4 regions of the Kitasatospora sp. NPDC056446 genome follow, and region 1 is predicted to be linked to each of the others. Evidence: riboswitches for the same ligand, from Rfam matches in the RefSeq annotation. Region 1 holds a riboswitch; each other region holds the start of a gene.
What was found. Region 1 has a riboswitch for cyclic di-AMP ahead of ACFQ6N_RS24135 (NlpC/P60 family protein). Riboswitches for the same ligand answer to the same signal wherever they lie in the genome.
Positions count from the first base shown of each region.

Region 1 (7,506 bases):
GCTGTGCGCGCTGCTGATCTTCGTGGTGACCAGCCGGGTGATCAGCCCGCAGTACCTGGTCTGGCTGGTCGGCGTCGCGGCGGTCTGCCTGACCGTGCGCGGCACCAGCCAGCGGCCGGTGGCGCTGCTGATCCTGATCGCCTGCCCACTGACACTGGTCGAGTTCCCGACGATGTTCACCCAGGTCCTGGCCAGTGAGCCGGTCGCGGTGACCGTCCTGGCCCTGCGCAACCTGCTGCTGGTGGCCGCCACCGTGCTGGCCTGCGTCCGGCTGTGGCGCTCCACCCGCGGCGAGGCGCCGCTGCCGGCGACCCTGGTGCTGGACCGCGAGCCCGCCGCGCTGCCGTCCTCGGGCTACCCGGTGCGCCCGGGCATCGCGTACGAGCAGGACCTGCTGGACGGGATCGACCGCCCGGGCGCGCCGGCCGAGCAGCGGCGCTGAGCGGTCCTCGCGGGGGCGGGGGCGCGGTCAGTCCTTCAGCGCCGCGACCTCGTCCAGCCAGAGCCGGGTGAATCCGTCCAGGCCGATGCCCAGTTCGCCGCGCAGCAGCCGGTCCGTCCGCCGCTCCCGGTCCTCGCCCTGCCCGTCGGCCGCGCCGACGGCCCGGTAGAAGGCCACCAGCCGCTGCGGCCCGTAGCTGCGGGCGATCAGCTCGCAGGCCAGCCAGGACTGCTCGTAGGCCTGGGCGATGCCGGTGGCGCCGGCCGCGAAGTCCCGGTCGGCGGGCAGTGCGGCGGGCAGCCGCCCGGCGGCGACGTCGCGGGCCAGCTCGGGGGCGATCTGCCGCGGGGTGCGGCCGGAGTCGCGGTAGGCGGTCCAGTCGGCGACGCCCTCGGAGAGCCACAGCGGCGTCCAGGCCCGGGTGTCGGCCCGGGTCGCGACATGGGTGGCCTCGTGCGTGACGACCACCTGCCGGCCGAAGCCGCTGAGCCGCCCGTACGCCTCGGGGTTGACCAGCACCCGGTCCGCCGGGGTGTGCCGGGGCGCGCCGGGGGCGGCCACGGTGACCGCCGCCATGCCCGCCCAGCCGGCCGGGTCGCCCTCCAGCAGCCGGGCGAACTGCTCTTCGGTGGCGGCCAGTTCGAGCAGCAGCCGGCCGGGCCAGGCGGTGCCCCAGACCGCCTCGACGGCGGGCACCGCGCGGTCCCCCACCAGGGCCAGTCCGGCCGGGTCGGGCCCGTCCGCGAGGGCGAGCACCAGGCAGTGCGCGCCCGGCGCCGACCGGGTCGGTCCGAGGTCCCAGAGGGCCGGCGGCCCGCTCGCGCTCTCCTCGCTCTCGACCCGCCAGCCGTCCGCGGCCCGGGCCAGCCCGATCCGGCGCGGGTACACCACGGGGTACTCGTCGTACCCGGCGATCCGCACCGCCAGGTCGGCCGCGGCGGTCAGCCGGTCCGGCCCGCCGCCCGCCGCGAGCACCAGGTTGCGGTACACCGCCTCGGCCACCGGCAGTCCCGACCGGGCGGGCAGCGAGCGCGCCCGCTCCGCCAGCACCGCGGCCGCCTCGGCGGTCCGGTCGGCGGCCGGCCGGGCCGGGGCGGCGGGGGCGGCCGGCGGCAGCGACAGCTGGGCCAGCCCGCCGGCCGCGAGCAGCAGCGCGCCGCGGCGGGACAGCGCCCGGCCGGGTATGTGGACCGGGCCGTGGTCGGCGGGGCCCGGCGGCGGCGTGCTCAGAGCCGGACCACCCCGGACACCGGCATGGCGTTGACGCTCTCGTAGCGGACCTTGGCGCCCGGGTACGGGGCGTGCACGATCACCCCGCCGCCGGCGTACATGCCGACGTGGTGCATGTCCCGGTAGAAGATCACCAGGTCTCCCGGTCGCGCTTCGGAGAGGTTGACCCGCTGCCCGGCGGACGCCTGGGCCTGCGAGGTGCGCGGCAGGGTCACTCCGGCCTGCCGCCAGCTGTAGTACATCAGACCCGAGCAGTCGAACGCGCGGGGCCCGGTGGCCCCGTAGACGTACGGCGAGCCGATCATCCGCACCGCCGCGGCCAGCGCGGCCGCCCCGCGCTCGGAGGCGGGCGGGGCGGTGCCCAGGTCGAGCCGGTCGGTGCCGCGGGTGGCCCGCTGCTCGGCGTCCCGGGCGTCCTGGGCGGCCATCCTGGTCCGCTCGGTGACGCCCAGGCCGTTGAGCAGCTTCTGTGCCTTGGCCAGCCGCTGCTGGATCTGCTGCTTGTTGTCGGCGAGCGCGTGGCGGGCCTGGTCGAGTTCGGCGAGCTTGCCGGCCGTCTCGGTGCGCCGCTGGTCGAGCCGGCGCTGGCGGGTGACCAACTCGTGCAGCGTCTCCTGCTGGCGTTCCGAGGCCTGGCCCATGGTGCGGGCGCGGGCGAGGTAGCCCTCCGGGTCGGGGGACAGCATCAGCTGGGCGGTCTGGGTCATGCCGCCGTCGCGGTACTCGGCCCCGGCCACCGTCGCCAGGTCGCCGCGCAGCTGGTTGAGCTGGTCCTGCGCGAGGGCGATCTCGCCCTGGAGGATCGTGGTCTCGCCCTGGAGCCGGTGCTGCGCCTCCTGCGCCGCGTTGAACTTCTCCGACGCCTGCTCGGCCTCGTCGTAGAGCTGTTCCACCTGGGCCTTGACGTCCTTGCGGTCGCCCGGGTCGGGGCTGCCGGGGGCGGCCTGGGCGCTTCCCCCGGTCGCGACGCCCAGCGCGGTGGTCGCGGCCGCCGTCAGCACCAGCGCACGGGCGAGCAGTTGGGAACGGCGGTGCACGGGCATGGCGGCAGCGGCTCCAATCCTGCGGTGCGGACCCACCGCCGCCGCACTGCGGGCGGCCGTCGAGCGGGAGTCCGGTGGCAGACGTTAGCGAGTCCGGGCAAGCGAGTCCAAACCCTTCCGGACCCGAATATTTGACCCGTAATCGGACATCAGCCCGATCCGCCGACAAAGCCGCAGGCCCGGCCTTCCGTGGTGGAAGGCCGGGCCTGGAAGTACCGCGTGGGGTCAGACCCGCACGATGGCGGACAGCGGCATGTTGCTGACGGCCTCGTAGCGGACCGAGGCGCCCGGCTTGGGCGCGTGCAGCACCTGGCCGTTGCCGGCGTAGATGCCGACGTGGTGGGCGTCCCCGTAGAAGATCAGCACGTCGCCGGGCTGGGCCTGGGACAGGTCGGTGCCGATCCGGGTCCCGGCGTGGGCCTGCTCCTGCGAGGTGCGCGGGAGCGAGACGCCGACCTGGTTGAACGCCCAGACCATCAGGCCGGAGCAGTCGAACGAGCTCGGGCCGCTGGCGCCCCACACGTACGGGCTGCCGACCTTGGAGGCGGCGGCGGACAGCGCGGCCGCGCCGCGCGAGCTGCCCGGGGCGACGGGGGCGGGGGCGGCCGGCTTGGCGGCGGCCGCGGAGGAGCCGCCGGACAGGTCGGTGCGGCTGTTGTCGCGCGAGGCGCGGTCGGCGGCCTGCTGCTGGGCCTTCGCGGCGTCGGCCTGGGCCTTGGCGTCGGCGGCGGCCTTCTCCTCGGCCGCGCGCAGCGCCTGGCGCTCCTGCTCGGTCAGGGTGTTGAGCAGGTCCTGCGCGGCCTTGAGCTTCGTCTGGACGTCGTCCTTGGAGGCCTTGAGCTGCTGGGTGGTGGCCTCCAGCTCGGCGAGCTTGCCCTGGGCCTCGGTGCGGTCCTGGTCGAGCTTGCGCTGCTGCTCCTGGAGCTGCTTCAGCTGGTTCTTCTGGGTGTCACCGGCCTGGTTGAGCGCACCGGCCTGGTTGAGGAAGCTGTCCGGGCTGGACGAGAACATCAGCTGGACGGTCGGGGATATGCCGCCGTTGCGGTACTGCTCCCCGGCGATCTCGGCGAGGCCGCCCTGGAGGTCGGTCACCTGGGACTGCTGCCGGGCCACCTGGTCCTGCAGTCCGGAGACCTGCTTCTCCAGGGTCTGCTGCTTCTCCTGGGCGGCGTTGTACTGCTCGGTCGCCACCTCGGCCTGCTCGTTGAGCTGGTCGACCTGCTCCTTGACCTGGTCCTTGGTCGGCTGCGGGTCGGCGTGGGCGCCGGACTGCGCGGAGAGGGCGACGGCAGCGGCGGCGACGCCGGTCATGATGGAGACGCGGGCGCGGCCTGCTGGCTTGGGACGACGATGGGACGCCACGAAGGCGGACTCCTTCTTCCTACGTCCGCCTACCGGGTGAGCTGACGGGTTCGGGCCGGAAGCATGCCCTACGACGCCTCACGGCCGTCGAGACGGCCGACCTGGCGCCGATTCACCCCGGAGGAACGTGGTTCCCCGGCTCCGCTGCGCAGCGCCCCCGACTGCTGGGCTCCCCTGTCGGGCAGTCGCTTCGACCTGCCCCGCTGCCTCACGAACTCGGCGGTAACCACCGCCGCCACCCAGGCTGGGTGATCGACTGTGCGGTGGCTCGGACCACGACCCTAGTAACTGAACCGTGATCGGTTCAAATCCTTGTCAGAAAAAAGACGGAAGATTACCCAAGTTCTTTTGTGAAAATGACCGATCGTGACCACGGTCCTACGCAAGGCTGATCAGGTCTCACGAAGTGGTCGCGAAACACTCGAAAACCCGAACACCACCCCCCAGGGCGGAGGGTGGCGCGGATCACAGGACCGGTCGGCCCCTGCGGCGTGTCGGGCCGTCAGACCCGGCGGATGGTGTTGATCGGCATCGCGTCGGCCTTCATCACCTTCACCACGTCACCGGTGTGCGGCGCGTGGACCACCATGCCGTTGCCGATGTACATCCCGACGTGGTGCATGTCGCCGCCGTAGACCACCAGGTCGCCCGGCTGGGCCGTGGCCAGCGTCACCGCGGTGCCGTAGTGGCCCTGCTCCTGCGAGGTGCGCGGCAGCGAGACGCCCGCCTGGCCGTACGCCCAGACCATCAGGCCCGAGCAGTCGAAGGTGTTCTGCCCGGTGGCGCCCCACACGTACGGCGAGCCCTGCTTGCTCATCGCCTTGGCCACGGCCGTGGCCGCGTAGCCGCTGGCCGGCGGCAGGTTGCCCAGGTCGACCCGGTCGCTGCCGCGCGAGGCGCGGTCGTCCTGCGCCTGCTGGGCCTTCAGCGCGTTGCGGTCGGCGCTGCTGAGCGAGTTCAGCAGGTCCTGGGCGGCCTTCAGCTTGGTGTTGACGTCCGCCTTGGACTGGTTCAGGTCCTTGGTGGTGGTGTCGAGCGAGGCCAGCACGGTGGCGGCCTCGGTCTTCTCCTGGTCCAGCCGGCGCTGCTGGTCCAGCAGCGACTTGAGCGCCTCGGCCTGCGTGGTGCTGGCCTGCTGGACGGTGGAGGCCTTGTCCAGGTAGCCGGACGGGTCGGAGGAGAGCATCAGCTGGACGGACGGGTCGATGCCGCCGGAGCGGTACTGGTCCCCCGCCACCTCGGCCAGGCCGACCTGCAGCTGGGTCATCTGCTCCTGGCCGCGGGCCACCTGGTCCTGGAGCTGGTCGGCCTGCTTGCGCAGCTGGTCCGCCCGCTCCTTGGCGCCGTTGTACTTCTCCGCCGCCTGCTCCTGCTCCTCCTGGAGCTGGTCGATCTGCGCCTTGACGTCGGTCTTGTTCGGCTGCGGCGCGGCGTGCGCGGCCACCTGGGCGGAGAGGGCGACCGCGGTCGCAGCGGCCGCGGTGAGCACGGAGACCCGCGCGCGGCTCGGCTGCTTGGGACGGCGGTGGGATGCCAAGGGACCGGCTCCTTCTTCCAACGGACTCACCCGATCGGATGACATTCCGGAATATAGGTTTGACGCCAGACCCTAGTGAAGATCTATCCGTTTTGCTACTCCCCGAAGGCGTGAACCCGGTTTCCCCCACCGGCTTCACCGGACCCGCACAATGCCGCCGAACCGCCTCTGAGCAGGCGTCATTCCACCCGGCCGACCCTCAGGGCCGGGCCAGCCGGTTCAGCAGCAGCACCGAGGCCACCGGGCGCGCGCCCGCCTTCCGCACGCCCTCCGCGACCTCCCGGTCGGTGGACACGACCACCACCGGACGGCCCTGCGGCTCGGCCCGCACCAGACGGCGGATCAGCTCGTCCGCCGTCTCCCCGGTCCGACTGAACCGTACCCGCACCCCGCGCGGCGGCGCCATCATCACCGGCACGTCCAGGTCCTGCCCGTCGAACACACAGGTGACCTCCGCCTGCGTGCGCTGGGCCAGCATCGCCAGCCCGCCCAGCAGCCGGATCCGCTGCTGCTCCAGCGGCAGCGCCGGATAGCCGGTCTTGGTCACGTTGTAGCCGTCCACCACCAGGTGCACCTGCGGGATCGCCAGCAGCTGGTCCAGCAGCGCCGGATCGTCCTCGGCCAGCCCGCGCCGCGCCACGTCGTGCGGCGAGGCCGCCCCCGGCACCACCGCCTCCACCAGGTCCGCCGGGCGGATCTGCGAGACCGGCAGCGCCAGCTCCCGCTGCAGGCCCTGCGCCGACTGCAGGACGGTGTCCAGCAGCAGCCGCAGCCGCATGTCCTCGACGCTGCGCCCCTCACGGGCCGACCGGCGGCCCTGCTCGGCGGCCGTCTCCAGCTCGGAGACCCGGTGCCTGAGCCGCCGCGCCTCGACCTCGGCCGCGCCGCGCTCGGCCGCGCCCTGGGCCTTCAGCGCCTCCAGCTCGCCGGCCACCCGGCGCGTCTCGGCCTGCGCGCGGCGGGTGTCGCTCTCCAGCGAACGCACCTTCTTGCGCAGCGACTCGGCCTCCCGCCGGACGCTCTCCGACTCCGTGCGCTGCCGCTCCAGGTCCGCCCGGGCGGCGGCCCGGACCTCGGCCAGCTCCGACTGGAGCTTCTCCACCAGCCGGGTCGCCTCCGCGGCCGCGTCCTCGGCGCCGGCCCGCTCGGCCTCCTCGCCCGCCTCGGCGACCAGCCGGCTCCAGCCCGTCGAGCGCACCAGGTAGGCGGCGGCCGCGACATCCATCGGATCGGCGGCGCCCGGGACGCTGCCCGACTCCAGCGCCCGCACCAGGTCGGGCTGCCCCAGCCGCAGCCGCTCCGCTATCCGCACCCGGAAGGCCGGCTCGGCCTCCAGCGCCGCCGCCAGCGCGGTGGCCGCGTACTTGGCCCGCCGCGCGGGGGTGAACTTGACGTACTGGCGCAGGCTCTGCGGGAGCTCGCCCGGCGGCAGCCCTCCCAGCGCGTCCGAGGCCAGCCCGACCACGCGCCGGCGCACCCCTTCGGGCAGCGGCCGGTCCAGCTTCTCCACGGCGCGCTCAGGTGCGGACCCCTCGGCGTCGGAGGAGGGGTCGGACGGTGCGGCCGACGCCTCGACCGCTCCCGGGCCGGCGCTCCCCGCCGGGTCCGTCCCGGCCTCCGGCGCCTGCGCAGCGGGCCGAAGTCCCTGCGCTTCGCCGGGCTCCTTCGCTGCGTCCACCACGTCCTCGGCTCCGATCCTGGTTCAGCGGGGTACGGCCGCGACTTCCCCCAGTCGTCACGCCCCGTGCGTCTTGTCTGCGTATCGATTGTCCCGTGCGGCGGACGGGCGCGCCGCGCACCGCCCGCCGCACCGGCGGGGTCAGCCCTGGCCGGTCGGGGCCTCGGCGTCCTCGGCCCCCGGACGGGCCACCAGCTCGACCTGGTCCACCGCG
Region 1 is NZ_JBHTRF010000040.1:38,535-46,040, reverse strand. Features, by position in the region: gene ACFQ6N_RS24150 (glycosyltransferase 87 family protein) at 1-442, shown strand, start outside; gene ACFQ6N_RS24145 (hypothetical protein) at 470-1,492, opposite strand; gene ACFQ6N_RS24140 (NlpC/P60 family protein) at 1,669-2,715, opposite strand; gene ACFQ6N_RS24135 (NlpC/P60 family protein) at 2,941-4,077, opposite strand; cyclic di-AMP (ydaO/yuaA leader) riboswitch at 4,088-4,241, opposite strand; gene ACFQ6N_RS24130 (NlpC/P60 family protein) at 4,580-5,614, opposite strand; gene ACFQ6N_RS24125 (NYN domain-containing protein) at 5,814-7,124, opposite strand; gene ACFQ6N_RS24120 (hypothetical protein) at 7,434-7,506, opposite strand, start outside.

Region 2 (7,506 bases), on a different contig from region 1:
CGGGCGAGGTCGGCGCCCGACCCGCCGTCGAGTACCGCGATGACGACGACTGATCCGCTGACCCGCATGGTCTGCTCCTCCCTGTGGGCGGCACCGCACCGGCGCCCACGCGTACTGCGGAGGATCGTAGGCAGGTCCTGATCCTCCGCAACAGGGATTACCCCTCAGGTGACCAGGCTCACGCCCGCCGCCCGGCCAAGAGCTGTCCAAGAGCTGTCCACGGACCGTCCACGGGTCGTCCACGGAGTGTTGGCGTCCGGGTCGCACGCCGTTGACGCGGGCGGCGCGGGCCGCCGGGGGAAGGGGGCGGGTGCGCACCGGATACGGTCGAACCATGCCAGCTCAGCCCGACCCCGCGCAGCCCGCCGCCGTGCGGCCAGAAGCCCCCGCCCAGCCCGAATCCGCGCCCGACCCCGTGCCGGAAGCCGCCCGGCCCGGAGCCGAGCCCGACGGCACGCCCGGAGCCCCCGGCCGGCCCGCGGCCCCGCAGTTGTTCACCTGGGAGTTCGCCTCCGACCCGTACCCCGCCTACGCCTGGCTGCGGGAGCACTCCCCGGTGCACCGCACCACGCTGCCGAGCGGCGTCGAGGCCTGGCTGGTGACCAGGTACGCGGACGCCCGGCAGGCGCTGGCGGACGGCCGGCTGTCGAAGAACCCGGCGCACCACAGCGGGCAGGCGCACCGCACCGGCCGGGTGGGCATCCCGGGGGAGCGGCAGGCGGACCTGATGACCCACCTGCTGAACATCGATCCGCCGGACCACACCCGGCTGCGCCGGCTGGTGTCGAAGGCGTTCACGCCGCGCCGGGTGGCGGAGTTCGAGCCGCGGGTGCAGCAGCTCACGGACCGGCTGATCGACGGTTTCGCGCAGCGCGGTTCGGCGGACCTGATCCACGAGTTCGCCTTCCCGCTCCCCATCTACGCGATCTGCGACATGCTCGGCGTGCCGTCCGAGGACCAGGACGACTTCCGCGACTGGGCCGGGATGATGATCCGCCACGGCGGCGGCCAACGCGGCGGTGTGGGGCGGGCGGTGAAGCGGATGCGGGCGTACCTGCTGGAGCTGATCCACCGCAAGCGGGCGGACCTCGGGGACGACCTGATCTCGGGCCTGATCCGGGCGAGCGACCACGGCGAGCACCTGACGGAGAACGAGGCCGCGGCGATGGCCTTCATCCTCCTGTTCGCCGGTTTCGAGACAACCGTGAACCTCATCGGCAACGGTACGTACGCGCTGCTGCGCAACCCGGGGCAGCGCGGGCTGCTGCAGGAGTCGGTCGTACGCGGGGAGCGCGCGCTGCTCGATACGGGGATCGAGGAACTCCTGCGCTACGACGGGCCGGTGGAGCTGGCGACCTGGCGGTTCGCGACGCAGCCGCTGACCATCGGCGGCGTGGCGATCCCGGTCGGCGACCCGGTGTTGGTGGTGCTGGCGGCGGCGGACCGCGATCCGGCCCGGTTCGCGGACGAGAACACCTTGGACCTGGCCCGGGCGGACAATCCCCATCTGGGTTTCGGGCACGGCATCCACTACTGCATCGGTGCCCCGCTGGCCCGCCTGGAGGGGCGTGCCGCGCTGTCCACCCTGCTGTCCCGGCTGCCGGATCTGCGGCTGGCGGAAAGCCCGGAGAATCTGCGCTGGCGCGGCGGTCTGATCATGCGTGGCCTGCGGGAACTCCCGGTCGAATTCACTCCGGAGAGCCGCTCCCCGCATACGCCTCCGCATACGCTTCCGCACACCCCGTCCGCGCCCTCGACAAACTGACGCGAGCTGACGAAACGCCGACAATGCGCCGGCGACACGCCGGGCGGCGCCCTGACGAAACGTCGCCCGGCGGCCCGTGGGCGGGGGTTGAACACCCATCAATCCGGACATATAGCCGCCGTTGGTAGGCGATCGGACACGGGCCGTAATTTCTGTGTGATATCGGTGATATGAGCTTGTGATCGGTCTGATGTTCTGTCTACTCTCCCTGGAGTTCGCAGCTGCGGACCTCGTGCGCGGAACGCCGAATCCTGCCCGCCGCGCCACGGGAAACCGACCAGAACCCTGGGCAGGGGCGGGGGAACCAGGTTTGTTGCCGTTTCCCGACGGCTTGGGGTGAAGCCGCCCGAGCGGAATCGTTTCCGCGCACGGCGGCCGGGCCACCTCCCGGTCCGAACCCGACAGCTCACCTCGCAGGCGTACGGAGAGGGACCCTTCATGCTGTTCGTCGGAACCGGCCGTCACCGTCGTCGCACCCAGACCGAGAAGGCCATCGCCGTCGCCGGTGTGGCCGGCGTCGGACTCGCGATGCCGCTCCTCACCGCCACCGGCGCCTCCGCCGCCCCGGCCTCCACCTGGGACGCCGTCGCCCAGTGCGAGAGCGGCGGCAACTGGGGCATCAACACCGGCAACGGCTTCTACGGCGGCCTGCAGTTCACCTCCAGCACCTGGAAGGCGTACGGCGGCACCGCGTACGCGCCGCAGGCCAACCAGGCCAGCAAGGGGCAGCAGATCTCGGTCGCCGAGAAGGTCCTCGCCTCGCAGGGCCCGGGCGCCTGGCCCGTCTGCTCGCAGAAGGCCGGTCTGAGCAAGGGCGGTGCCCCGGCCTCCGTCGACACCTCCTCGGACGCCAAGCCGCAGTCCGCCCCCGCGCAGGCCCCCAAGCAGCAGGCCCAGAAGCCCGCCGCCCCGGCCCAGAAGCCGGTCGCCCAGAAGCCCGTGCAGAAGCCGGTCCAGAAGCCGGTGCAGCAGAGCGCCCCGCAGCAGCAGGCGCAGCCGCAGACCCCGGGCTTCTCCGGCCAGGCCGGGTGGGACGCGACCGCGAAGGTGTACTGGTACCAGAACAACGGCGCCTGGTACTGGACCAGCCACCAGAGCGTCTACCAGCAGTACGCCGGCCAGGCCGCCCAGCCGCAGTACGCCCCGCAGGCCGCGCAGCAGGCCCCGCAGGCCCCGCAGGCCGCCCCGGCGTCCGGCCACGACTACACCGTCCGGGCCGGCGACACGCTGTCGACGATCGCCGCTGCCCAGGGCGTGTCCGGCGGCTGGCACGCGCTGTACGACCAGAACCACGGCACCGTCGGCGGCGACCCGAACCTGATCATGCCCGGCCAGGTGCTGCACTTCGGCTGAGCCGAACCGCCGTGCGTGCGAAGGGGTCCGGCGCTGCCGGACCCCTTCGTCCGCATTCGCCCGCCCCGGTGGGACAAGGTGGGACAAGCAGGTGAACTACCGGTGGGTAGCCGGGCCACACGCTGAGACGGAAGCGAGGTCGACGTGGCCCCGGGAGCACGGGCGGTTAGGCTCTGGTCCGTAACGACTCCGTAATCGTCCCGCTGGCAGCACCACCGTCAGCCGGACCTGCTTCCGCAAGGAGATGCATCGTGCCGTCCATCGATGTCGTCGTAGCCCGTGAGATCCTCGACTCGCGTGGCAACCCCACGGTCGAGGTCGAGGTCGGCCTCGACGACGGCAGCACGGGTCGTGCCGCTGTCCCGTCGGGTGCCTCCACCGGTGCCTTCGAGGCCCTGGAGCTGCGCGACGGTGACAAGAACCGCTACTTCGGCAAGGGCGTCGAGAAGGCCGTCCTGGCCGTCATCGAGCAGATCGGCCCGGAGCTGGTCGGCTACGACGCCACCGAGCAGCGCCTGATCGACCAGGCCATGCTCGACCTGGACGCCACCCCGGACAAGTCCTCGCTCGGCGCCAACGCCATCCTCGGCGTCTCGCTCGCCGTCGCGCACGCCGCCTCCGAGGCCAGCGACCTGCCGCTGTTCCGCTACCTGGGCGGCCCGAACGCGCACGTCCTGCCGGTCCCGATGATGAACATCCTCAACGGCGGCTCGCACGCGGACTCCAACGTCGACATCCAGGAGTTCATGATCGCTCCGATCGGCGCGGAGTCCTTCTCCGAGGCCGTCCGCTGGGGCGTCGAGGTCTACCACACCCTCAAGGGCGTGCTGAAGGAGCGCGGCCTGTCCACCGGCCTCGGCGACGAGGGCGGCTTCGCGCCGAACCTGGACAGCAACCGCGAGGCCCTGGACCTCATCACCGAGGCCATCCAGAAGGCCGGCTACGTGCCCGGCCGCGACATCGCGCTGGCCCTGGACGTCGCCGCCTCCGAGTTCTACGAGGACGGCGCCTACCAGTTCGAGGGCAAGGCGCTCACCGCCGCCGAGCTCATCGAGTACTACGCCGACCTGGTCGCCTCGTACCCGCTGGTCTCCATCGAGGACCCGCTGGACGAGTCGGACTGGGACGGCTGGAAGGCCATGACCGTCAAGCTGGGCGACAAGGTCCAGCTGGTCGGTGACGACCTGTTCGTCACCAACCCGGTCCGCCTGGCCAAGGGCATCGACACCGGCACCGCCAACGCGCTGCTGGTGAAGGTGAACCAGATCGGCTCGCTGACCGAGACCCTGGACGCCGTCGAGCTGGCCCAGCGCAACGGCTACCGCTGCATGATGTCGCACCGCTCCGGCGAGACCGAGGACGTCACCATCGCCGACCTCGCCGTCGCCACCAACTGCGGCCAGATCAAGACGGGCGCCCCGGCCCGCTCCGAGCGCGTCGCCAAGTACAACCAGCTGCTGCGCATCGAGGAGATCCTCGACGACGCCGCCGAGTACGCCGGCCGCGGCGCCTTCCCCCGGTTCCGTTCCGCCGAGTGACGAGCAGGCCCGCTCCGCCGGGTGACCGGCACGGCCGCCCCGCCGAGTGCCGACCGGGACCGCTCCGCGGACCGGTGGGCACAGCGGGCGCGGGTGCCGGGCGTCCCCGGTAGCGCCAGCCTGACCGGTGCCCCGCCGTTCACCCCGTAGGGTGGACGGCGGGGCACCGTCGCGACCAGGAGGGGATACGGGAGATGGCAGGCTTGCGGATCCCGGGCTTGGCGGCCCGGCCTCGGTTCACGAGCCGGGCGACCGTCCTCGTCCTGGTGCTCTGCTCACTGGTGGCGATCCTCGCCTACCCGACGCGGCAGTTCATCTCCCAGCGCGCCGAGATCTCCGCCCAGCGGGCGAAGGCCGACCACGCGCGCCAGCAGGTCGAGCAGCTGCGCCGGGACAGGGCCCGCTGGCAGGACCCGGAGTACGTCAAGGCGCAGGCGCGCGCCCGGCTGCACTACGCGGTGCCGGGGGAGACCCCGTACATCGCGGTGGACCCGGCCGGCCAGGCCTCCGCCAAGCCCTCCCCGGCGGCTGCCGGTACCCCCGCGACCGGTTCGGCCACCGGTCAGGCGAAGGCGGCCAAGCCCTGGTACGCCAGCATCTGGGACTCGGTGGACGCCGCCGACAGCGCCGCGCCGCCCCCCGCCACCCCCGTTCCGCTCCCACCGTCCTCCGTTGGAGACAGCTCCCCCCATGACCACTGAGAACCACCCCGCCGTCTCCGACGCCGACGTCGCCGCCATCGCCGCCCAGCTCGGCCGGGTCCCGCGCGGCCTGCGCGGAGTCGCGCACCGCTGCCCCTGCGGCAACCCGGACGTCGTGGAGACGGCCCCCCGGCTGCCCGACGGCACGCCGTTCCCGACGCTGTACTACCTGACCTGCCCCAAGGCCGCCTCGCTGATCGGCACCCTGGAGGCGGACGGCGTGATGAAGGAGCAGTCCGCCCGGCTCGCCGAGGACCCGGAGCTGGCCGCCGCCTACCAGAAGGCGCACGAGGACTACATCGCCCGGCGGGACGCGATCGAGGTGCTGGAGGGCTTCCCGAGCGCCGGCGGCATGCCGGACCGGGTGAAGTGCCTGCACGTGCTGGTCGGCCACTCGCTGGCGGCCGGCGAGGGCGTCAACCCGCTCGGCGACGAGGCGATCGGCATGCTGGAGGACTGGTGGGCCAAGGGCCCGTGCGTCTCCCCGGCCGAGGTCGACGCCGCCGGCGGGCGGGTCGCCCGCAACCGGGCCAAGGCGCAGGACCACGACGCCGTGATCGCGGCCAAGCAGCAGAAGACCGCCGAGCGCGCGGCCAAGAAGCGTGCCGCGGACGCCGGCCAGGACCACGCGGGCCAGGGCGAGGCCGGCCAGGGCGAGGCCGGACAGGGCGAGGCCGGGCAGGAGTCGCGGTGACCATGACCCGGGTGGCCGCGATCGACTGCGGCACCAACTCGATCCGGCTGCTGGTCGCCGACCTGGACCCGGAGACCGGCGAGATCACCGACCTCGACCGCCGGATGATCGTCAACCGGCTGGGTCAGGGCGTGGACCGGACCGGCCGGCTGCACCCGGACGCGCTGGCCCGCACCTTCGCGGCCTGCCGGGAGTACCAGGAGATCATCTCCGGCTTCGGCGTCGGCCCGGAGCGGGTCCGCTTCGTCGCGACCAGCGCCTCCCGGGACGCCGAGAACAGCGACGAGTACGCCAAGGGCGTGCAGGACATCCTGGGCGTCGGGCCCGAGGTGGTCAGCGGCGAGGAGGAGGCCCGGCTGTCCTTCCTGGGCGCCACCAAGGAGCTGACCGGCGACCGGTTCCCGGCCCCGTACCTGGTGTTCGACCTGGGCGGCGGCTCGACCGAGTTCGTGCGCGGCACGGACGACGTCGAGGCGGCGCGCTCGGTGGACATCGGCTGCGTGCGGCTCACCGAGCGGCACTTCGGCGGCGCCGAACTGCCCTCCGCGGAGCAGGTCGAGGAGGCCCGGGCGCATGTGCGGGCCGAGCTGGACAAGGCCGAGGAGGCCGTCCCGCTGACCGGCGCGGCCACCCTGGTGGGCCTGGCCGGGACGGTCACCACGGTGTCCGCGATCGCCCAGGGCCTGTCGGCCTACGACTCGGAGGCGATCCACCACTCGCGGGTCAGCCGGGAGCAGGTCGCCCGGATCGCCCGCGAGCTGCTGGCCGCGACCCACGCCGAGCGCGCGGCCATCCCGTCGATGCACCCGGGCCGGGTGGACGTGATCGCGGCGGGGGCGCTGGAGCTGCTGGAGATCATGGAGCGGACCGGCGCCGCCGAGATGGTCGTGAGCGAGCACGACATCCTCGACGGCATCGCCTGGGGTATCGCCCCCTGACCTGTCGCGGGGCTTACCGAACCGGCCCCGGCACCCCTTTCGGGGAGCCGGGGCCGGGGCGCGCCCGGGCCCGTGCGGGAAAGTTCGTGAATTTCTTCACATGGCGATCCGGCCATTCGTCCTACCTGGTCGCCCGCTACGTCCGAATTGTGGGACCGAAGGTCGGTCGGCGGTGCGGCCCGCTGGATCGCAGGTCAGGGATCGTTCGAGGTTTGAAAATCGAAATCACGCGCGGGAACCCGGGCCCCGTACGGATCGTTGCTGCTCAGCAGGGTGGTGCTCCGGCGCGCGTTTCCGAGGGGGTGCGGAGGGTGGTGAGCCCCCGTGCCGGGGCCGGTTTTGCGGCCGCGCAGTGTAGCACGGGGTGTCCATGAGCTTGTGACCGGGCTCACGAAGGCTGCTCCGAACGGTGCTGGATACTTTCGGATATGAGCACCACGGAGCGTCCTCGCATCCTCATTGTCGGCGGTGGTTACGTCGGCCTGTATGCCGCGATGCGCATCCTCAAGAAGATGCG
Region 2 is NZ_JBHTRF010000064.1:26,941-34,446, reverse strand. Features, by position in the region: gene ACFQ6N_RS30295 (SDR family NAD(P)-dependent oxidoreductase) at 1-68, opposite strand, end outside; gene ACFQ6N_RS30290 (cytochrome P450) at 335-1,765, shown strand; cyclic di-AMP (ydaO/yuaA leader) riboswitch at 2,031-2,199, shown strand; gene ACFQ6N_RS30285 (transglycosylase family protein) at 2,204-3,118, shown strand; gene eno (phosphopyruvate hydratase) at 3,370-4,656, shown strand; gene ACFQ6N_RS30275 (septum formation initiator family protein) at 4,851-5,357, shown strand; partial or broken gene ACFQ6N_RS30270 (DUF501 domain-containing protein) at 5,329-5,862, shown strand; gene ACFQ6N_RS30265 (exopolyphosphatase) at 6,054-6,989, shown strand; gene ACFQ6N_RS30260 (NAD(P)/FAD-dependent oxidoreductase) at 7,418-7,506, shown strand, end outside.
Region 2: linked by a shared signal. The riboswitch ahead of ACFQ6N_RS30285 (transglycosylase family protein) and the one ahead of ACFQ6N_RS24135 (NlpC/P60 family protein) in region 1 are both predicted to bind cyclic di-AMP.

Region 3 (7,506 bases), on a different contig from region 1:
CCGTCGTCGAAACCCCCCGACTGCGGGCCGCCGCGCCCCGGCCTCCGGCGGGAGGCGGCCCCTCTGCTCTTCCGCGTTGCGATGCCCGCGCGCCGACGATCGAAGACGGGCCCTACGCGGGCCAGTTGCGCAGGCCGGTGGTGAGGGTGGCGATCAGGCGGTCCTGGGTGGTGGCGAGGTCCTCGGCGAGTTGGAAGGCGCCGGCGGCGGTGAGGGAGGCGAAGCCGTGGGCGAGGGAGCGGACGGTGCGGGCGGCGTGGACCGCCTCGGAGCCGTCGAGGCCGTACTCGCGCAGGACGGCGATGATCACGCCGACGAGCCTGGCGGCCGCCCCGGTCAGGTCGGCGTCGGGCTGCGGGGCCTGCGGGAGGGCGGTGTAGCGGTGGGGCCGCTCGGTGGCGTACGCGTGGTAGGCGCGCAGGACGGCGGCGACCGCGTCGTCCCCGCTGCGTCCGACGGCGGCGTCCGCGAGGCGGTCGGCCAGTTCGTCGGTGACCCGGACGGCGATCAGCCGCCGGAGTTCGGCGAGCCCGCCGCTGACGTGCTTGTAGAGGGAGGGGGTGGCGACGCCGGCCCGGGCGGCGACCGCGGCCAGGGTGAGGGTGTCGGCGCCCTGTTCGTCGATGAGGGCGAGGGCGTGGTCGACGACCTGGTCGGGGGTCAGTCCTACGCGGGGCATGGTTCGGGTCTCTCCGTACGGAAGCGGGGGGGGGCGTCGGTCTGGCGCGTCGGGGTGGGGCGAGTGGTCGGGCGTGTCGGTGTGTGGGGGCCGGGCGTGTCGGGGTGTGTCGGGTCGGGGCTGGGGAGGCCGGGGGCGGGCGGTCGGCTCAGGCGAGTCCGGCGAGGAAGGGCAGCAGCGCGTCGGCGGTGGCCCGCGGGTTGTCGGCCATCGGGTAGTGGCCGGACCCCTCGATCATCGCCTTGCGGGCGCCGAGCGCCGCGGCCTGCCGGTCGGCGACGAGTTCCGGCTTCGGGAAGTCGGGGTCCTTGCTGCCCATGACGACCAGCGCCGGGCACCGCACGGCCGCCGTCCAGCCGGTCGGCGAGGAGTCCCCGCCGACGTACCCGCGGGTGGCGGTCTTGCGGCCGGGCGTGCGCAGGGCGGCGACCAGGCCGTCGACGTACCCGTCGAAGTCGGCGGGCTTGGCGCCGGGGAAGGCCATCCGGCGCAGGTAGAAGCCCCAGAAGGCCGGCCAGTGGACGAGCGCCGCGCCCATCAGGCCCATGGCGCCGCGCATCAGGGCGCCCGGTTCGGGGTTCTCGACGAAGGCGTCGATCAGGACGATCCCGGCGACCCGTTCCGGCGCGTCCCCGGCGGCCTTGACGACGGTGGCGCCGGTGTAGGAGTTCCCGGCGAGGACGGCGCGCGGGATGCCGAGGTGGTCGAGCAGGGCGAGGACGTCGTCGGCGAGGGCGGCCGGGCCGTAGTCGTCCCAGGCGATCGAGGACTCGCCGAAGCCGCGCAGGTCCATGGTGACGACCCGGTGGCCGGCGGCGGTGAGCAGCGGGCGGAGGTGCCGGTACGCGGCCCGGCTGTCGAGCATCCCGGGGAGCAGGACGACGGGGGCGGCGTCGCCCTGGTGGGTGCCGTCGTCCGGGCGGGTGTCGTCGAAGGCGATCCGTCCGCCGGGGACGTCCAGGTACCGGGTGCTCGGGGTGGTGGCGTTCATGGTGGGCCTCCTCGGTCCGCCGCTGCGGGGCATCGGCGAATACTGCCGATAGCCATAAAGCTAAGGCTAATAGCCTTAGCCGTCAAGCACTGGTACCGACGGCGGGCCGCGCGCGCCTCAGACCCCGTCCGCCCGGAACGGGTCGTGCTCGCTCAGCAGCTTCTCCAGGCGGGCCTGGTCGACCCGGCTGACGATCTCGTTGGACTCGTGCCGGTCCCGGATCACCTTCGCCAGGGTGAACGCGGAGGTGACGGTGTAGAGGAGGCCGATCCCGAGGAAGGCCCGGGTCCATCCGCCGACCGGCAGGTAGGCGATCCCGACGGCGAGGGCGGTGCCGGAGAGGGCGAAGGAGAGGATGGCCTGGATGTAGTACGCGGCCGTGGTGCGGTTCTGCATCGGTGCGCTCATGGCGCCAGGATGCGGCCGTGCGGGCGGCTCGCACATGAGTAGGAGTACTCAGATGGAGTGCTCGGATCGGGTGCCCCGGTGAGGGGTCGTTCGTTGACGTCCGATCACGTGTTCCACAGCCGTCCCGGACGGATGGCTTGGAATCAGGGCGTCCTAGGATTAACGTTTGATAACGCAGCGCGGTCGTCAACGCCGTACCCAGACGGCACCGTGCGCCGTCGCCTAATCCCGCAGACCGGCCTCCGGGCAGGTCAGGGAGCCGGGGAACCACGTTCCTTGGGGTGAATCGGCGGGGCTCCGGCCCGGCCGTAGGAGACCTTCCTGCTCCGAACCCGTCAGCTAACCCGGTAGGCGCGAAGGAAGGAAAGGAGCGCGCCTCCGTGGCGTCGACGCACACCCCGGCACACCCGGCCGGCCCCGCAGCCGGTACCCGGCTCCTCGACCACCCCGGTACGGACGGCCCCGAGTTCCACGGCCCCGGACTCCTCGGCCCCGAGGCCGAGACCAACCGCCACCGGATGCCGCGTCAGACCCGCGGAGCCTCCCCACTGCTCGGCGTCACCGCCGTCGCCGCCACCCTGGGCGCCACCGGCTTCGCCTCGGCCACCCCGGCCGCCGCCCCCGCCGTCGAGAGCCCGGACGAGACCCCGGTCGCCCTCGCCGCCGACCCCGGCCTCGCCCTCGCCGCCCGCATCCAGCAGCAGGCCGACAGCCAGCGCACCGCCGCCGAGGAGAGCGCCCGGGTGCAGGCCGCGCAGGAGGCCGAGGCCAAGGCCGCCGCCAAGGAGGCCGAGGCCAAGCGCGCCGCCGAGGAGGCCGAACGGGCCCAGGCCGCCGCCCTCACCCTCCCGGTGAAGGACTACCGGCTCTCCGCCCACTACGGCCAGAGCGCCCGCTACTGGGCCAACCTGCACACCGGCCTGGACTTCGCCGCCGACACCGGCACCCCGGTGTACGCGCTCGGCCAGGGCACCATCACCTCGGCCGGCTGGTCCGGTTCGTACGGCTACCGGATCGTCGAGACGCTGCCCGACGGCACCGAGATCTGGTACTGCCACCTCTCCTCGATCATCAAGGGCACCGGCAAGGTCACCTCCGGCCAGCAGATCGGCAAGGTCGGCGCGACGGGCAACGTCACCGGCCCGCACCTGCACCTGGAGGTCCGCCCCGGCGGCGGCGCCCCGGTCGACCCGGAGCCCTGGCTCCAGCAGCGCGGCCTCAACCCGTAGCGAAGGCCCGGGAGCCCGAAGCCCTGAGAGTCCCGGAAGCCCGAGAGCCCCCGGCCGCACACGCGGCCGAGGGCTCTCCGCTGCGCCTCAGTCCTCGGCGGGCAACTGCGCCAGGTACGCGTCGATCTCCTCCTGGCCCGGCTCCGGCGCCAGCTCCGGGAACTCCTCCAGCAGCAGCCGGGGCAGCCCGGGCACCGTCCACTCCCCGAACAGGTCGAGCGCCACGGCGACCGCGGCCTCCTCGAACCGCCCGAAGTCCCCGGCCAGTTCGTCCGGCATCGGCCGCCCGAGCGCCGTCAGCTCGGCCAGGTTGCGGTAGCTGCGCCGCATCAGGCCCTGCTCCAGCAGCCGGCGCGCGCCGTCCGTGGCCATGCCCACCGACAGCACCCGGCCGGGCCCCCAGCCCCGCTCGTCCGGCTCGTCCAGCCAGCCCGCCGGTGCCAGCGCCTCGAACGCGGCCAGCCGTTCCTCCTCGGCGAGCCCGCCGAAACCGGCCAGCCAGTCCCGCACCGCCTCCGGGTCCGCGACGTCCACCCCGTACGCGTGCAGCAGCAGCGCGTACAGCCGGGGCCAGGTCACCAGGTCGGCGCGGCGCAGCAGCCCGGCCGCGACCTCGCCCTGCCACTCGGCCTCCGCGTGCAGCCGCTCCTGGCGCTTGGCGTTCAGCCGCCGGACCGCCCGCTGGTGGTCGACCAGCAGCCGGACGGCGTCGCCGTACGCGAGCGGGTCCTCCTCGGGCGCGGGTTGGACGTACAGGTGGAGCCGCTCGTACAGCAGGTGCTCCACCGCGTCGGAGGTCAGTTCGGGCCAGCCGTCGTGCATCCTGCCCTCGCCCAGCTCCAGCAGCGCCAGGACCGCGCGCAGCGGCCCCTCGGCCACCGGAGCGCGGTCCTGCCCGTCCGCCCAGGCGAGCAGGTCGGCGGCCCTGGTGCGCGGGGCGAGCCGCAGGTCTTCGTCGTTCATAGTCCGAACGGTAGCCGCCGGGTGCCGGTAGGGTCGGCAGCCATGGTCCCCGTACGACTCACCGGCCCCCGGCTGGCCATCCGCGAGTACCACCACACCGACGGCGACGTGGACGCGCTGCACGCGCTCTTCGGCGACCCGGAGGTCACCCGCTACCTGCCCTTCGAGCCGCGCGACCGGGAGACCTGCGCCGACCAGGTGGAGCTCTACCTGGAGGAGGCGATGGCCGGGGAGCGGGACACCTACCGGCTCGCCGTCACCAGGCTCGCCGACGCGGCGGAGCCGGCGGACGCGACGCCGATCGCGCACGCCTCGCTCACCCTCGGGAAGCACCGCTCCGCCCACCTCGGCTACGTCCTCGGCCGGGAGTTCTGGGGGCTCGGCTACGCGGGCGAGATCGCCGGCCTGCTCTGCGACCTCGCCTTCCGCGGCCTGGACGTGCACCGGCTGGCGGCCTGGGTCGACGTGGACAACGCGGCCTCCGTCAAGGTGCTGACCAGGCTCGGGTTCCGGCTGGAGGGGCGGGCGCGGCACGACCAGCTCAAGGGCGGCGTCTGGTCCGACTCGTACCTCTACTCGCTGCTCGCCGACGAGTGGCCGGGCTCGGCCGGCTGAGCGCCTCCGGCCCGCCCGGGCCGAGTGCCGCCCCGACCGCGCCGCCCCGCCCGCCCCGCCAGGGCCGCGTCGCCCCGCCAGGGCCGTGTCGCCCCGGGCGGCGGGGCCCGCAACGGACCCGGGGGTTAACCCCACCCCCGATCCGCCAGGCCTCCGGATGCCCCCCGGCCTGGGCCCTCGGCCAGACTGGACGTCGTCAGCGAACGCGGGCGACCGTCAGAACACGCCAGAACGAGGGGCCGGGGGCCGGGGACATGAGCAGCAGCCGAAGCATGCGGGACGACGAGTGGGACGTCCTGGGCGGTCGCGGCGACGACCCGCACCCCGTCCGGGCCCACCGGACCGAGCAGCCGCCGGCCTTCTGGCGGGCGCCGTTCTCCGCGCACTACTACCGCGAGATCGGCTACGCGTTCAGCGGCCTGCCGGTGGCGATAGCCGGCTTCGTCGTCACGATCACCCTGTTCTGCGTCGGCCTCGCCACCGTCGTCACCGCCGTCGGCCTGCCGGTGCTGGCCGGCCTGACCACCGCCGGCCGCGGCTTCGGCCGGCTGGAGCGGGCCCGGGTGCGCGGCATGCTGGCCCTGGACGTCCCCGGCCCGAAGGCGGTGCGCCGGATCCGCCAGGGCAACTGGGGCGCGGTCACCGCGCGGCTGGCGGACGGGGCGGGCTGGAAGGCCGCGCTGTACCAGGTGGTGATGTTCCCCTGGGCGATCTTCAGCTTCACCGTGACGCTGGTGTTCCTGCTGCTCGGCTGGCTGATGGCGCTCTACCCGGCCTACCACTGGGTCTTCCCGACCTACACCCCGTGGCGCGGGTACCGGGTGTTCGACTTCACCGACAGCCACCACGTCCGGCACGAGTACTTCATCGAGGGGACCTGGCAGATCGCCGGGCTGTCGCTGGTCGGGGTGCTGGTGGTGTTCCTCACCGCGCAGCTGGTCCGCGGCCTGACCAACGTCAACCGGGCGGCCGCCCAGGGGCTGCTCGGCCGCTGAGCGGGCCTTCCCGGCCCGGGTCCGGTCCCTGGCCCCTGTCCGCTACCCCCTGGCCCCCTGCCTCGGCCCCTGCGTCGGCCCCGGCCCCGTCCGTGCTCCGGATGCGGCCGGGGCCGACGCGTGTTCGGATGACCGGGTGGCCGCCGCAGGCATTCCCCCCGCACCCCCGGACGTCCTGGTCACCTCCCGCCCGCTCGACGAGTACTGCGCCCTGTTCGGCCTCACCCGGGCGGGGCTCGCCGCCCTGTCCGGGCCGCTGCTGGACTGCCCGGGCGGCGCGGCCGGACTGGCCGCCGAGGCGCGCGGGCTCGGCTGCCGGGTGATCGCCGTCGACCCGGCGTACGCGCTGCCGCTGCCGGAGGTCGCGGACCGCGCCCGGGCCGCCCGGGCGGCGATGGCCGCCGCGATGGCCGCCCGCCCGCACCTCTACCCCGCGCACCGGCCCGACCGCCCCGACGACCCCGGCCGGTCCGAGCGCTACCTGCGCAGCTGGGACCGCGCCCGCCGGCTGTTCGCCGCCGACTCGGCCGCGCACCCGCAGCGGTACGTGGCCGCCGCGCTGCCCCGACTGCCCTTCGCGGACGGCACCTTCGCCCTCACCCTGAGCGGCTACCTGCTCTTCGCCTACCCCGAACTGTTCGGCCCCGAGCGCCAGTTGGCGGCCCTGGCCGAGCTGGTCCGGGTCACCGCCCCGGACGGCGAGGTCCGCGTCCAGCCGCTGTGCGACGGGCGCGGCCGGCGCTGCGGGCACCTCGACCGGCTGCGGTACGCCCTCGGTGAGCGCCGGATCGCCAGCGAGGTCCACCGTCTGCCCCCGGCCGGGGGCGGCTGCCTCCGCCGGGTCCTGGTGCTGCGGGCCGCCGGCCGCCGCCACCGGGAGCAGGCCCGGCGCGCATCCGATATGTAATGGTCGAAACCCCCTAGCGATCCTATACTCCCGGCATGACCGAGACGATGATCCGGCGTGCCGAAACGGCCGACGCCGAACGGCTCACCGAGCTGATCCACGCCTGCTCCGCCTACCGCGGCGAGTACGCGCCGATGATCGACGGCTACCGGGTGACGCCCGACTACCTGGCCCGCCACGAGGTGTTCCTCGCCTCCGACCCGGACACCGGCGGCCTGCTCGGCTTCTACGCCCTGATCCGCGAACCCGCCGAGCTGGACCTGATGTTCGTCGCGGACGAAGCCCAGGGGCGGGGCACCGGCCGGCTGCTGATCGGGCACCTGCTGGAGCTGGCCCGCCGGATCGGGATCACCACCGTCAAGGTGGTCTCCAACCCGCCCGCCGAGCGCTTCTACCTCCGGGTGGGCGCCGAACGCGTCGGTGTCTTCCCCGCCGCGGGCAGGATCACCTGGGACCGGCCCGAACTGCGCTTCACCGTCCAGGACTCGGGGCCGGCGGACAGGGCCCGGCCCACCGGCTAGGAGTCGCCCCCTGCGGCGGGCGCGGGCGCCGCCGGAGCCGCCGCGCCCGGCGGGCCGGGCTGTGCCGGGACGACGGCCGGTGCCGGCGCCGGCACCGGCAGCCGGGAGAGGATCTTCTCCGCCAGCCAGCTGCGGTCCGAGCCGTACGGGATGCCCTGCGGGTCGACCAGCCGCGCCGTCACCGTGTCCCGCAGCAGC
Region 3 is NZ_JBHTRF010000003.1:224,705-232,210, forward strand. Features, by position in the region: gene ACFQ6N_RS03625 (TetR/AcrR family transcriptional regulator) at 113-679, opposite strand; gene ACFQ6N_RS03630 (alpha/beta fold hydrolase) at 828-1,670, opposite strand; gene ACFQ6N_RS03635 (YiaA/YiaB family inner membrane protein) at 1,788-2,078, opposite strand; cyclic di-AMP (ydaO/yuaA leader) riboswitch at 2,288-2,446, shown strand; gene ACFQ6N_RS03640 (M23 family metallopeptidase) at 2,459-3,307, shown strand; gene ACFQ6N_RS03645 (hypothetical protein) at 3,395-4,270, opposite strand; gene ACFQ6N_RS03650 (GNAT family N-acetyltransferase) at 4,313-4,885, shown strand; gene ACFQ6N_RS03655 (sensor domain-containing protein) at 5,140-5,880, shown strand; gene ACFQ6N_RS03660 (class I SAM-dependent methyltransferase) at 6,017-6,787, shown strand; gene ACFQ6N_RS03665 (GNAT family N-acetyltransferase) at 6,823-7,308, shown strand; gene ACFQ6N_RS03670 (hypothetical protein) at 7,305-7,506, opposite strand, start outside.
Region 3: linked by a shared signal. The riboswitch ahead of ACFQ6N_RS03640 (M23 family metallopeptidase) and the one ahead of ACFQ6N_RS24135 (NlpC/P60 family protein) in region 1 are both predicted to bind cyclic di-AMP.

Region 4 (7,506 bases), on a different contig from region 1:
TGACCGCCGACCCGGACGCCGAGCTGCGGCGGCTGTTCGACCAGCTGGTGCTCTGAGCGGGCGCCCGCAGGGGCGCCCGAGGGCCGGGTGGGGCGCGTGGGACGTGCGCGAGCGGGCGCGTGGGCGGGCGTGCGGGGCGGATGCGGGGCGGCTCGCCGACGGTTGCCCCGGTCAAAGCTTGAGTTGGTGAAGCACCTGGTCGTACGCTGACCCCATGGGTTCGACAGCGACGACGACCGTACCGACCAACGCCGAGCTGATGGAGGTGTTGGCCTCCGTCGGTGCCGCGTACTTCCAGGACTTCGCGGCGGCCGCGGCCCGGCACGGCCTCTCCTCCTCGCAGGCCAAGGCGCTGGGGGCGGTGCAGGAGCCGGTGCCGATGCGGGCGCTGGCCGGGCGCCTCGGCTGCGACGCGTCGAACGTCACCGGGATCGTGGACCGGCTGGAGTCGCTGGGCCTGGCCAACCGGGCGGCGGCGGCCGGCGACCGCCGGGTGAAGATCGTGGTGATCACGGCCGAGGGCCGCGAGATCCTCAACCGGATCCGGGGCGAGATGGCCCGCACCCACCAGGCCTTCGAGGCGATGACCGACGACCAGCGGATCGCCCTGCACTCGATCTGCTCGCAGGTCCTGCCGGTCCTGGCGGGCCGGACGCCCGGCGCCCAGTAAGGCGTGTCCGACACGCCCAGGCGCCGCGCCGACGGTCCGGCGGTGGGCCCCGACCGGGCCCACCCCATCCGCCGACGTCCGGCATGACCTCGGCTGTTACCCTTGCGAAGCGTGAGCGCGAAGCCCCAGATCCCCAATGTCCTGGCCTCCCGGTACGCCTCGGCGACCCTGGCCCAGCTGTGGTCCCCCGAGCACAAGGTGGTCCTCGAGCGCCACCTGTGGCTCGCCGTCCTGAAGGCCCAGCAGGACCTCGGCGTCGAGGTTCCCGCGACCGCCGTCGCCGACTACGAGCGGGTCGTCGACCAGGTCGACCTCGGCTCGATCGCCGCCCGTGAGCGGGTCACCCGCCACGACGTGAAGGCCCGGATCGAGGAGTTCAGCGAACTCGCCGGCCACGAGCAGATCCACAAGGGCATGACGTCCCGGGACCTGACCGAGAACGTCGAGCAGCTGCAGGTCCGCCAGTCGCTGGAGCACGTCCGCGACCGTACGGTGGCCGTGCTGGTGCGCCTGGCCAAGCTGTCGGCGCAGCACTCCGAGCTGGTCATGGCCGGCCGGTCGCACAACGTGGCCGCGCAGGCCACCACCCTGGGCAAGCGCTTCGCGTCGATCACCGACGAGCTGCTGGTCGCCTTCCGCCGCCTGGAGGAGCTGATCGCCCGCTACCCGCTGCGCGGGATCAAGGGCCCGGTCGGCACTGCCCAGGACATGCTGGACCTGCTCGGCGGCGACACCGACAAGCTGGCCGAGCTGGAGCGCCGGGTCGCCGGGCACCTCGGCTTCGAGAACGTGCTGACCAGCGTCGGCCAGGTCTACCCGCGCTCGCTGGACTTCGAGGTGCTCACCGCCCTCGTCCAGCTGGCCGCCGCGCCGTCCAGCCTGGCCAAGACCATCCGCCTGATGGCCGGCCACGAGCTGGTCACGGAGGGCTTCAAGGAGGGCCAGGTCGGCTCCTCCGCGATGCCGCACAAGATGAACACCCGCTCCTGCGAGCGCGTCAACGGCCTGGCCGTCATCCTGCGCGGCTACGCCTCGATGACCGGCGAGCTGGCCGGCGACCAGTGGAACGAGGGCGACGTCTCCTGCTCGGTGGTGCGCCGGGTCGCGCTGCCGGACGCGTTCTTCGCCTTCGACGGCCTGCTGGAGACCTTCCTGACCGTCCTCGACGAGTTCGGCGCCTTCCCCGCCGTGGTCGAGGCCGAGCTGGACCGCTACCTGCCGTTCCTCGCCACCACCAAGGTGCTGATGGGCGCGGTGCGCGCGGGCGTCGGCCGGGAGACCGCGCACGAGGTCATCAAGGAGCACGCCGTCGCCTCCGCGCTGGCGATGCGCGCGGGCGCCCGGGAGAACGAGCTGCTGGACCGCCTGGCCGCCGACGAGCGGATCCCGCTGGACCGGGCCGCGCTGGACGCGCTGCTGGCCGACCGGCTCTCCTTCACCGGTGCGGCCGGCGCCCAGGTCGCCGAGGTGGTCCGCCAGGTGGACGCCGTCGCGGCCGCCTACCCGGCGGCCGCCAAGTACGCTCCCGGCGACATCCTCTGATACGCCCGTGAGTTGACGCCGGGTCAGCTCGGCTTCGAGGGCCCTGCCACCGGACCGGTGGCAGGGCCCTCGTGCGTGTGGACGTGGCCCGGGTCGAGCGGCGGGGTGGTGCCGCAGCTCCACTCGCAGTCGGGCTCGGCCACCGGGTGGTCCTCGGGGGCGAGCACGTTGCCCCGGACGGTGGTGAAGGCGATCAGCCCGCCGGCGGCCAGCAGGCCCGCGCAGATCAGCATCGCGGTGTGGAAGGCGGAGTCGACCGAGGCCGGTACCCGGTAGGCGTCGCCGCTCAGCCCGGCCAGTGCCGGGAGGGCGGCCACCGCGAGCAGGCCGGCCGCGCGGGCGGCGGCGTTGTTGACCCCGCTCGCGATGCCCGCGTGCCGGACCTCGACGGCGGCCAGCACGGTGGCGGTCAGCGGTGCGACCAGCAGCGTCATCCCGCAGCCCATCACCGTGACGGCGGGCAGCACGTCCGCCCAGTAGGAGGAGTCCGGGCCGGTGCGCAGCATCAGCAGCACCCCGGCGGCGCACAGCAGCGGGCCGATCGTGAGCGGGATCCGCGGGCCGATCCGCTTGCCGAGCCGGCCGGCCCGCGCCGACAGCGCCAGCATCAGCACCGTGATCGGCACCAGCGCGAAGCCCGAGACCAGCGGCGAGAAGCCGGCGACGATCTGGAGCTGCACCACCAGGAGGAAGAAGACGCCGCTGAAGGCCGCGTACACGCAGAGGGTGACCAGGTTCACGGCGGTGAACAGCCGGGAGGAGAACAGGCCGAGCGGCAGCATCGGGTCGGGTGCGCGGCGTTCGACGGCCACGAACGCGGCGGCGAGCACCAGGCCGATCGCCCCGGTGACCCAGACCGCGGGGGACAGGCCCTCGCCGGCGGCGGTCAGCGCGTAGGTGACCGCGCCGAGCGCCAGTGCGGCGAGCACAGCGCCGAGCACGTCGAAGCGGCCGGACGCGCCCTTGTCCCGGCTCTCCGGCACCGATCTGGTGGTGACCGCGATCACGGCGGCCGCGAGCGGCAGGTTCAGCAGGAAGATCCAGCGCCAGCCGGGGCCGTCCACCAGCCAGCCGCCGAGGAAGGGGCCGACCGCGGCCGACACCCCGCCCAGGCCGGACCACAGGCCGACCGCGGCCGAGCGGTCGTCAGGGTGGAAGACCGCCTGGAGCATGGCGAGCGAGCCGGGGGTGAGCAGCGCGCCGCCGATGCCCTGGACGGCCCGGGCGGCGACCAGCACCTGGATGTTCGGCGCGGCGGCGCAGGCCGCGGAGGCGGCGGCGAACCAGACCACGCCGATCAGGAAGACCCGGCGCCGTCCGTAGCGGTCGCCGAGCGCGCCGCCGAGCAGGATCAGGCCCGCCAGGGTGAGCAGATAGGAGTTCAGCGTCCATTGGAGGGACGCCAGGGAGGCACCGAGATCGGTGCCGATGCGGGGCAGGGCGACGTTCACCACGGTGCCGTCGAGCATCGCCATGCTGGAGCCGAGCACGGTCGCCAGTAGTACCCAGCGACCCTGCGCGGTGCCCAGGCGCAGGGTGCCGGCCTCGGAGGTGGCCACGGCCCGATCCTGCGCCTCCCGAGGCGTACGTGACAAGGGTCACCGGTGGGTGTGTCGGTGGCGTGCGGTGCGTGAGCGGGCGACTGCGCGGCGGCGTCGACTTCGGCGCAGGGTCGTGGATCAGTGGCGGGGGGTGAATGGGTTGTGTACGCACTGTGCGGGCCGGTATCCGGAGGGTGACGGTGACCAGGGAGATGGTTGCCGATTCAAGAGATCGACATTGCTTCACCCGAACGGATGGGTTTTAGTTCAGCGACCGCCCGGCCAGTCCGGACGGATCCGCCGGGTGGAACGCCGAATCCTGCCGCTGCCCGGTGGTTCGATCTGAACTCTGTACGGCAGGAGCGGGGGACCCACAGGTAAGTCGCCGGACCGGAGTTCGCGCCTCAGGGCGCGGGCGTCCAGGACCGGCTTGGGGTGAAGCCGCACATGCGGCCGGGCAACTCCAGCCCGAACCCGACAGCTCACCTCGCAGGCGTCGGAGAGGAAAATTCCATGCCTGCACAGGCTCGTCGTATCGCCCTGCCCCGCGCCGCCCGGATCGGCATCGCCACCGCTGTGACCGGTGTCTCCTTCGCCCTTCCGCTGGTGACCGCGATCAGCGCCCAGGCCCACACCGCCCCGGCCCCCGCCGCCGCCTCCGCGCCGGCGGCCCAGGCCGCCGCGCCGGCCCCGGCCGCCTCGGCCGCCTCGGCCGAGAGCTACCGCGTCGTCAGCGGGGACACCCTGTCCAAGATCGCCGACGCCCGGAACGTCCAGGGCGGCTGGCACGCGCTGTACGAGCAGAACCGCTCGCTCGTCGGTGCCGACCCGAACCTGATCTTCCCGGGTCAGCAGCTCGCGCTCGCCGGCCACGCCGCCGCCCCGGCTGCTCCGGCCGCCCCGGCGAAGCCCGCCAAGCCGGCCGCGCCGGTCACCCAGGCCGCCGCCGCCAAGCCGCAGGCCCAGGTCCAGGTCCAGACCGAGGCCGCCAAGCCGTCCGCCCAGGTGCAGACCCAGGTTCAGACCGCGGCCCCGGCCCCGGCCGTGACCGCCGTCCCGGTCGCCGCCAGTGCCGCCTTCGTCGCGCCGCTGGCCAACCCGAAGCTGGGCACCGCCTACGGCGTGGCCGGCTCGATGTGGGCCTCCGGCCACCACACCGGCCAGGACTTCGTCGCCTCCACCGGCACCCCGCTGCGCGCCGTCGGCAACGGCGTCGTGGTCAAGGCCGGCAACGGCGGCGCCTACGGCAACGAGGTGGAGATCAAGCTCGCCGACGGCCACTACGCCGAGTACGCGCACCTCTCCTCGATCGGTGTGACGATCGGTCAGTCCGTCACCGTCGGCCAGCAGATCGGCCTCTCCGGCGCCACCGGCAACGTGACCGGCCCGCACCTGCACTTCGAGATCCGCAACGGCTCGGAGTACGGCTCGGACATCGACCCGGTCGCCTACCTGCGCGCCCACGGCGTCGCGCTCTGACCCTCCGGGGTCTCAGGAACCACCGCTGCTGCGGAGCGAATCGGTCCTCCGGGATGGTCATGTCGGGTGACCGCTCGACCGGGTGACCGCCGCGCGGCGGACATGGGCGCGGGACACGCCCAGGCCGGCCCGGCTCGCGGGACATACCCCCTCGCGAGCCGGGCCGGCCACTGCCGTTTCCGGGGCGTCCGGTCGTTCGAGGCCGGCTCCGGGCGGTCGAACATGGCGTCAACTCTGCCGTCAGGCAGCGGGGTTGTCGGATGATCCGCGCCTTGCGGGGCGCCTGGCGGCACCCGATGCTTTCGGCAGTCAGCGCCCGGCCGGTCCGGCGGGCGGGAGAGCCGGGGCAGGCGAGGAGGCCGGATGGCCGTCCGGGGCGAGGGCGTGGTCGGGGGCCGGTCGGGGAAGCCGCCGGGGACGGGGCCGTCGGGGAAGCGGCCCGGCGGGGATCCCGCGTCGGCGGGGGAGGCGGCGGACGGCGCTGGTCCGGGGGAGGCGGGGACGCCGGCCACGGCGGACGGCGCGGAGGCGGTGGGGGGCGCGGCGGCGGTGGACCGGCTGAAGGCGGGCTCGGTCGGCCTGGTCGGCGTGGTGTTCATGGCCGTCGCCACCGCCGCCCCGATCACCGCGATGACCGGCAACCTGCCCATCGTCGTCGGCCAGGGGAACGGCGTCGGCGCGCCCGCCGCGTACATCGTGGCGACCGTCGTGCTCACGGTGTTCTCGATCGGGTACGTGGCGATGGCCCGGCACATCACCGCGGCCGGGGCGTTCTACGGGTACGTCTCGCACGGGCTGGGGCGGGTCGCCGGGATGGCGTCGGGGCTGCTCGCGCTGCTCGCGTACATCGTCTTCGAGGCCTCGGTCCTCGGCTTCTTCGCGTACTCGCTGCGCGGGCTGGTCCGGGCCCAGGTGGGGGTGGATCTCGGCTGGGGCTGGTACGCGCTGTTCGGACTGGTCGTGATCGGGGTGACGGGCTGGTTCGACCTGCATCTGACGACGGGGGTGCTCGGGGTCGCGCTGGTGCTGGAGGTCGCGGTGCTGGGCGCGGTCTCGGTGGCGGTGCTGTGCTCCGGCGGCGGGCCGGACGGGATCGTCGGGGCGGCCGTGAACCCGCTGAACGCGCTGAAGGGGGTGGGGAGTTCGGGGGCGGAGGCGGCCGGGCTCGGACTGTTCTTCGCGTTCTGCTCCTGGGTGGGCTTCGAGTCGACCGCGATGTACGGCGAGGAGTCCCGGGACCCGAAGCGGGTGGTGCCGAGGGCGACCCTGGTGTCCGTGGTCGGGGTCGGGCTGTTCTACGTCTTCGTGTCCTGGATGATCGTCTCCGGCAACGGGGTCCGGCACGCGATCGCGGTGGCGGGCGGCGCGGTGCCGGGCAAGGACGGCAACAGCCTGTTCTTCGACCCGCTCGGCGAGCACCTCGGGGCCTGGGCGGTGACGGTCTTCCAATGGCTGGTCGTCACCGGCTCGTTCGCGTGCGCGATGGCGTTCCACCAGTGCGCGGCGCGGTACCTGTACGCGATCGGGCGGGAGGGACTGCTGCACCCGGCGCTGGGGCGCACCCACCGGCGGTACGGCTCGCCGCACGTGGCCTCGGTGGTGCAGTCGGTGATCGCGGCGGTGCTGGTGGCGGCGTTCCTGGCGGCGGGGATGGACCCGTACGCGCACCTGTACACGCTGCTGGCGCTGCTCGGGACGATGGCGATCCTGGTCGTGCAGACGCTCTGCTCCTTCGCCGTGGTCGGGTACTTCCACGTGCGGGGCCGTCATCCGGAGACGGCGCACTGGTTCCGGACGCTGGTCGCGCCGCTGCTGGGCGGGGTGGCGATGGCCGGGGTGGTGGTGCTGCTGGTCCTGGCCAGGGACGCCGCGGCGGGGGCGGCGGCGCACACGCTGCTGTTCCGGGTGATCCCGTACCTGGTGATCGGGGTGTTCGCGGGCGGGATCGGGCTGGCCCTCGCGGTGCGCCGGTGGCGGCCGGAGCTGTACGGGCGGATGGGGCGGATCGTGCTGGAGGACGCCGTCGAGCGGTGACGGGGTTCGGGCGTCGGGGTCGGCCGTGAGCCGGGTGGCCGGCGTGGCGGGGCGTCGGGGCCCGGTCAGTTGCGGTGGACCGGCAGGCCGTGCTGGGCGGCGGCCAGCAGGTCGTGCATCCGGTGGCCGAAGTCCTCGGTGTCGCGGGCCGGTTCGGGGAAGACGAGGCGGACGTCGCGGTGGCCGTCGGGGTGGTCCAGGCGCAGCACCAGGCCGTGCCGGTCGAGGGCGAGGGGACGG
Region 4 is NZ_JBHTRF010000039.1:32,468-39,973, forward strand. Features, by position in the region: gene ACFQ6N_RS23715 (DUF3037 domain-containing protein) at 1-56, shown strand, start outside; gene ACFQ6N_RS23720 (MarR family winged helix-turn-helix transcriptional regulator) at 215-670, shown strand; gene purB (adenylosuccinate lyase) at 782-2,212, shown strand; gene ACFQ6N_RS23730 (MFS transporter) at 2,236-3,771, opposite strand; cyclic di-AMP (ydaO/yuaA leader) riboswitch at 4,054-4,264, shown strand; gene ACFQ6N_RS23735 (peptidoglycan DD-metalloendopeptidase family protein) at 4,267-5,232, shown strand; gene ACFQ6N_RS23740 (APC family permease) at 5,830-7,266, shown strand; gene ACFQ6N_RS23745 (DUF2470 domain-containing protein) at 7,332-7,506, opposite strand, start outside.
Region 4: linked by a shared signal. The riboswitch ahead of ACFQ6N_RS23735 (peptidoglycan DD-metalloendopeptidase family protein) and the one ahead of ACFQ6N_RS24135 (NlpC/P60 family protein) in region 1 are both predicted to bind cyclic di-AMP.